3 regions of the Lonsdalea quercina genome follow, and region 2 is predicted to be linked to each of the others. Evidence: predicted binding sites of a transcription regulator. Region 2 holds the regulator's gene; each other region holds the start of a gene.

Evidence for each region. Region 2 encodes LexA, which represses DNA repair genes until DNA is damaged. Its sites were predicted from a motif close to TNCTGTATGTACATACAGNA; they were not measured.
Region 1: a site for LexA is predicted at 957-976, ahead of sulA (SOS-induced cell division inhibitor SulA). Genes of this name have one in related genera too.
Region 3: a site for LexA is predicted at 1,006-1,025, ahead of uvrB (excinuclease ABC subunit UvrB). Genes of this name have one in related genera too.

What each region holds. Positions count from the first base shown of each region.
Region 1 is NZ_FNQS01000003.1:351,569-353,773, reverse strand. Features, by position in the region: gene ompA (porin OmpA) at 1-78, opposite strand, end outside; gene sulA (SOS-induced cell division inhibitor SulA) at 437-934, opposite strand; gene BLU64_RS06800 (TfoX/Sxy family DNA transformation protein) at 1,151-1,777, shown strand; gene yccS (YccS family putative transporter) at 1,898-2,205, opposite strand, start outside.
Region 2 is NZ_FNQS01000011.1:19,246-21,450, reverse strand. Features, by position in the region: gene plsB (glycerol-3-phosphate 1-O-acyltransferase PlsB) at 1-413, opposite strand, end outside; gene BLU64_RS14030 (diacylglycerol kinase) at 545-913, shown strand; gene lexA (transcriptional repressor LexA) at 1,026-1,637, shown strand; gene zur (zinc uptake transcriptional repressor Zur) at 1,841-2,205, opposite strand, start outside.
Region 3 is NZ_FNQS01000005.1:212,882-215,086, forward strand. Features, by position in the region: gene uvrB (excinuclease ABC subunit UvrB) at 1-905, opposite strand, end outside; gene bioD (dethiobiotin synthase) at 1,556-2,205, opposite strand, start outside.

The DNA of each region.
Region 1 (2,205 bases), on a different contig from region 2:
ATTGTCGTTAGGTGCTGCTTGAGCTACGGAAGCCAAGCCAGCCAGTGCCACTGCAACTGCGATAGCTGTTTTTTTCATTTTACGCCTCATTATCATCCAAACAGGTAATTAGCTCTTCGAGATAATAAACCTTTGGTTAAAATCTTTTTGAAGGAGACATTGCTCTTAATTATTCTCACCAGTCAGCTGATGTTATATGAAGAGCAACTCCTGCGAGTAAAGTCTACAACGTGATGCAAAAGTTACAAGTATGATGTTAGAAGCCTCAGACAAAAACCTAGCGTTTCACACATACTTACTAACAAATAATAGATTAATTTGTCAGTTTGAACAGTTTATTTATGGGCGGTGATGAGAGGCGGGGAGTAAAGAACTCAATGCCTGCGGGGGATCTTTAACTTAGCGCTCTTCCCCCGTAGGAATACTCTTAATTTACTTAATGATACAATCTGGAGTGAATTTTTAACGTAGAAAATGGTCTGTTGATGGCTTTTCGCTCTGGTCGCATGATAAATCCGTATGTATTTCCGCTTTCCGCCGCCTCGCGCAGGCGCATTTTTTCTTCGTTTTCCAGCTCCGTCGGCAACCAACACAACACCGCACTGTAGTTTCCCGTTCTCAAGGCTTTTTCCATTGCCTCTAACGTCACCGCCGGATTGATATGATGAAGTTCAATCATTTTATCGAGCGGCAAGCCGGCTTGCTGTAGCCAGGCACGGCTGAGTTTCTGCTGCGGCGCCAGCCATAACAACCAGCGAGACTGCAACCCTAATTGCTGCAATAACGGCAGCAGCAGGGGCGCCAGAATCGGCTGATCGTCGCTGTAGACAATTTCACTGATGATGCCGCCGCCGTTAGGTGCGACCGCAGGCGCATCCTGCGTGCGTAAAGAAGACTGAGAGAAGCGGCGAGCATTGACGAGTTGTGTGCGCATAAGTGAATTCCACCGGCAGAGTTACTGTATGCGCATACAGTAATGCGTGTATAAATAAAGATCAATCGGAATTTGAAAGCGCCTCGCATAATTTACAGGGAATGTCTAGCAACGCGATTTTGTATTTGAGGCAACCGTTTTCGTATGCTTAATTACTTGTTCCCGTTACGTATATTGCGATTTGGCAATCAGGGTGAACATGATAAGGACAATGTTATGAAGCAGCTATGTGAAAAAAGGATTCGGCAGTCTAAGTACGTTTTTTCCCCTTTGGGAACCATTAGTTCCCGGTCTCAATTTGGCGGCTACAGCATCGCAGCAGATAAGATTATCTTCGCGCTGGTATCCAATGGTGAGCTTTATCTACGGGCGTCGCGACAAAATGAAGTGCATTTCCGCGCCCGGGAGATGGCGAGTATGGTTTACACCAACCGCGGGGTACCTGTCCCTCTGAACTATTACGAGGTGGACAACACCTTGTGGAACAACGAGCCGGAACTCCTGCAACTGGCGTCGATATCGCTGGAGGGGGCCAGGAACGATAAGGCCATAAGGACGCGAAGTGTCAGGCTGAAAGACCTTCCCAATCTTAACCACTACACAGAGCGGCAACTGTGGAAAGCGGGGATCCGCAACATCGAACAGTTGCATGAACTGGGGGAGATACAGAGCTTTCTTCGCTTAAGCGCTGTCAGACATGACCTCAATCTCAGCGTGTTGCTGGCGCTGGCGGGCGCCATTCGTGGCGTTCATCAGGCGGCGCTGCCGGAGCATGTTCGTCAGGAGTTGACGCAGTGGTTTAACTACCACCTCGCGAGCCAGGGGAAACGCCCTAAACACTGATTAGGTTGATTATTCAGCCTGGGGACCCGTGCGCGCAGGGATACTCGGCGCGCACGAGTTTTGGCGCGCACGAGTTTTCGCTGAATAGCGATGAAGATGGAACCGCGAGAGTCGACGCGATTAAGCCTGCGCAGGTCCGGCCGGCGCTTCCGCCATCTGGACCTTTAAGGCTTCTAACTCCGGCAATAGCTCGCTCATCAGGCCAATCTGCTGCAAGACCAGCTGATCTTTGCTTTCAGATTCTGGATTGGCGGCGCGAATGCGCGCTTCCAGCGACTCCAGCCGTTGACTTAGTGGTTCCCGATCGTTGCCTTCGTGATGCAAGGCGTCGTCCACGTAGCAAACGGCGTCATCCAGCAGCTGCAACGTTTCAGGCGACGTGAGTTTTTCCCGGTGGGCGCCCAGCGTGGAGATATAGCTCAGCAACG
Region 2 (2,205 bases):
TGCCCTTCGCGCCCAGGCGAGCGGCCGAACATGACTGAAACCGGCACCATCTGGACATCCAGCGACGGATTATCGCGATGCAGATCCAGATAGTCGTGGAAAAGCTTGATGGATTTCTCTTTGGGCACATAGTAGCGAAATACGCGCGGGCCATTATTGACGAATACGTAGCTCGGCAGCGCTTCCCCGTCGACAATCAAGGGTTCGAGTGGGTCCTGCAGCCCCAGCGCGAGGCACTTTTCACGCAGCGTCAGTAAGTCTGCTTTGGAATTGTAGGGCAGAACGTAGAAAATAGGACGTGTAGGATCGATATCCAGCTCAGCGATCGGATCCAGAGGAATAATTTTGCTCTTTACCAAAAGTTTTAGAGGGAAATTCAATAGCTTATAGTATATTTTACGCCAACCTGACATAACAACTGAGAACCTCTTATTAGCAATGCGCCGCAAGGATAACAGAAACCTTATCGGATATCTGTGGTCATGAGACAATGGGGTAACGCCAAAATTGCGTTCGAAACTAAATAAAAAGGGAGTAAGCAAGGATCATGAATAAGGCGACCGGGATTACCCGCCTTGTCAAGGCAACGGGCTATTCGTTGCAAGGACTCAAACAGGCATGGAGGCATGAAGCGGCCTTTCGTCAGGAAACCATTCTTACTCTGGCAGGCATCATTATTGCCTGTTGGTTGCCAGTTTCAATATTAGAACGGTTATTGTTGATTGGCGCGGTAGTGCTGATTGTGATCGTCGAGTTGCTGAATAGTGCTATCGAAGCCGTGGTGGATAGAATTGGCAAGGAATATCATGAGCTTGCGGGGAGAGCGAAAGATTTTGGGTCAGCTGCGGTGCTGGTGGCTTGTCTGTTGGCGGCCGTGGTCTGGGGTGTCTTGCTGTGGGGCCATTTTGCGTGATGGCTCTCATGAATGACGCCAAAAAACAAGGCATAACGCGATTTCTCAGTTCCCATAGGCAGTTTCCCTGTATATACTCACAGCGAAACTGTATAAACAACCAGGGGGCGGAATGAAAGCTTTAACGACCAGACAACAAGAGGTTTATGATCTTATTCGCGATCATATTTCACAAACCGGTATGCCACCCACCCGAGCAGAGATCGCTAAGCAGCTGGGATTCCGCTCTCCTAATGCCGCTGAAGAACACCTAAAAGCCCTATCCCGTAAAGGCGTGATTGAGATTGTCACCGGTGCATCCCGCGGTATCCGTCTATTGATGGAAGAAGAGTCGCTCGGTCTTCCCTTGATTGGTCGCGTTGCAGCAGGGGAACCTCTCCTGGCTGAACAGCATATCGAATGTCATTATCAGGTCGATCCGACCATGTTTAAGCCAAATGCCGATTTCCTGCTGCGAGTTAGCGGTATGTCGATGAAAGACATCGGTATTCTGGATGGCGATTTATTGGCTGTGCATAAAACGCAGGATGTTCACAACGGTCAGGTTGTTGTGGCGCGCATTGAGGACGAAGTCACGGTAAAACGATTGAAGCAGCAGGGCAACAAAGTGCAACTGTTAGCTGAAAACAAAGATTTTTCACCTATCGTGGTCGATCTGAGCAAGGAAAATTTTTCTATTGAAGGACTAGCCGTCGGCGTCATTCGCAATAGCGACTGGAGTTGATAGGCCTGCTTGCTGAACGCCCCGTTTATGCATCTTCCGTTACGTTTGGTCTTTCTTGCTGAACGTAACGGGCAAAACCGAAGCAAAGCCAAACATTATTCACCGCCTCAGTCCCTTCTCCCACCTCTAATTTTTTCCTAAGATTCCATTCTCAGTATCGCCGTTCGACACTGATAAGGCCGACTCTGAAAACGATACGCTGCTCAGCGTTTTTTGATGACGATACTGTGGTCGTGGTTGCAGCTGTCGCGATGGTCGCAGGCTTCGATTTTCCTGCACTCAACGCACATACCGTGCGCTTCGACTACACTGTGGCGTAAGGAGAATCCCGTCTGGACCGCGATCTGCCGCAATATCTCTTCGATGCCTTCCGTGGGGCTTTCCGTTACCTGGCGACAACGGTCGCAGATAAATAGCGCCGAGGTATGGCTGTGTTCTTCGAAATGGTGGCACAGCACGTAGCTGTTGGTGGATTCCACTCGGTGGATAAATCCTTGTTCGAGCAGGAAATCCAACGCGCGGTAAACGGTGGGGGGCTTAGCCTGAGGTTCAGCGACACGGAGCAGAT
Region 3 (2,205 bases), on a different contig from region 2:
TAACCCAACTCGTTCATCATTTCCAGGTCGAACGTGGTGCGCTGCATCAGACGCTGTTCTTCCAGCAGTTTGTTGTTGGCGAGCATCACCTTGCGGCGGTCGGCCAACTCTGCCTTGATCTCTTCCATCGCCTGGAGGATGCGCTCGCGCGGCGTGACGTAGTGCGTCTTGGGATAAATGGTAAAACGCGGCACGTTACTGATGATCTGACCGGTCAGCGAATCAAACAACGACAGCCGCTCCACTTCGTCGTCGAACAGCTCGACACGCAGCGCTACGTCGTCCGACTCCGCCGGATAGATGTCGATGACATCGCCACGCACCCGGAAGGTGCCGCGCTGGAAAGCCTGATCGTTACGGGCATACTGCAATTCAGCCAATCGACGCAAAATATCTCGCTGACCGATCAGCATGCCTTGCGACAGGTGCAATATCATTTTCAGATACAGCGCCTTATCGCCCAGACCATAGATAGCCGAGACGGAAGCCACCACCACGACATCGCGCCGCTCCAGCAACGCTTTGGTGGCGGAGAGACGCATCTGCTCGATATGTTCGTTCACCGACGCATCTTTCTCGATGAACGTATCCGAACTCGGCACGTAGGCTTCCGGCTGATAGTAGTCATAGTAAGAGACGAAGTACTCCACCGCGTTCTCAGGGAAGAACTCCTTCATTTCGCCATACAGCTGCGCCGCCAGGGTTTTGTTGGGCGCCAGCACCATCGTCGGCCGGTTAAGGTCGGCGATGACGTTAGCCACAGTGAAGGTCTTGCCAGACCCGGTCACGCCGAGCAATGTCTGGTGTGCCAGGCCGTCTTCCAACCCCTCTTTCAGTTTGCGAATCGCTTCCGGTTGGTCGCCTGCGGGTTGGTAGGCGGAATGCAGTTTAAATTCTTTACTCATGAGCAGGGCTACCTGATTGGAGAGATGAAAAAAAGACGGTCGGTCACAATGTCGACATTCTCAGTATGGAAAGCGATCGGGATGAATGCCAGCCGCATGATACTGGATATAACAACAGCCTCAAGTCCCGTGTGCCGCTTTAGCATACTGAGATGCCCTTAGCCAGCGCGCAGTCGCATTTTATCCCCAGCTGTCATCGCAATGACATCAAAATGTCTTGAACGTTGAACGGAATATACACAACTCTTCAATGGCCTGTTAAATGACGCTTGATTTTAGTTAATTTATTGATTTATATGGTTTTTGATAAAAAGCCGAGAATACCGTCAACCCGAGTAAAACCCGCGCCAGCTCTCGGCTGAATGAGCTTTTCTAATCCTCATGCACACAGTTATCCACAGAAATGGTGGATAACTCCCACAACAGCCCGGCGGTACTGAGTTGGAGATAACGACCCAGACTCACTGTATGAAGACGCAATCATTTTTTTTAAGTTTATTTTGCCGCGTGATGGTGATCTGGCATGAGAAAAAAAGGCGCTTGAGTGTTGATTAACGTCAAAAAAAACACCCAAGCTCACCGTGAAAATATTTTTTTCAAGATGATTTTCCCTATCAATCTTTTAGCGCCTTTGGTCTTTCGGTTGCCGATTAGGCGCAAAGTACTGAAGGGTCCAGATATTGCCCCAGATTCTGCAGAGGGTCTGGATGAGTCAAATGCGGGATTTCTCCCAGCATCGGCGCGGAAATGAGCTGCTGAAGCGCCTGCAGATACTCCTGATGACGTTTCCCCGGAGGGGCGACGTCATTGGCGATCCACCCCGCCAGCGTCAGCCCGGCCTGCTGCACCGCCTGCGCGGTCAGCATGGCGTGATTAATGCAACCCAGCTTGACGCCGACGACAAGAATGACCGGCAGTTGTTCTTCCCCCACCCAGTCTGCAAAGGTCTGCCGTCCGGAAAGCGGCGTGAACCACCCGCCAGCTCCTTCCACCAGCACCCACTCCGCACGGGCCGTCAGCGCGCGCAAACCTGCGCTGAGCGCGTTGAACGCGATCGGGCGCCCCTCTTCCGCGCTGATGATATGAGGCGACGTCGGCTCGGCGAAAGCCAACGGGTTGACTTCGTCATAGGCCAACGCCAGACGGCTGTTGGCCTGCAACCACAGCGCATCCCGGTTACGTAACCCTTCCGGCGTCATCTCGCAGCCGGAGGCCACCGGCTTATAGCCCGCGGTGAGATAACCTAGGCGTCCTGCCGCCTGTAATAGCGCGGCGCTGGCGACGGTTTTGCCTACGTCGG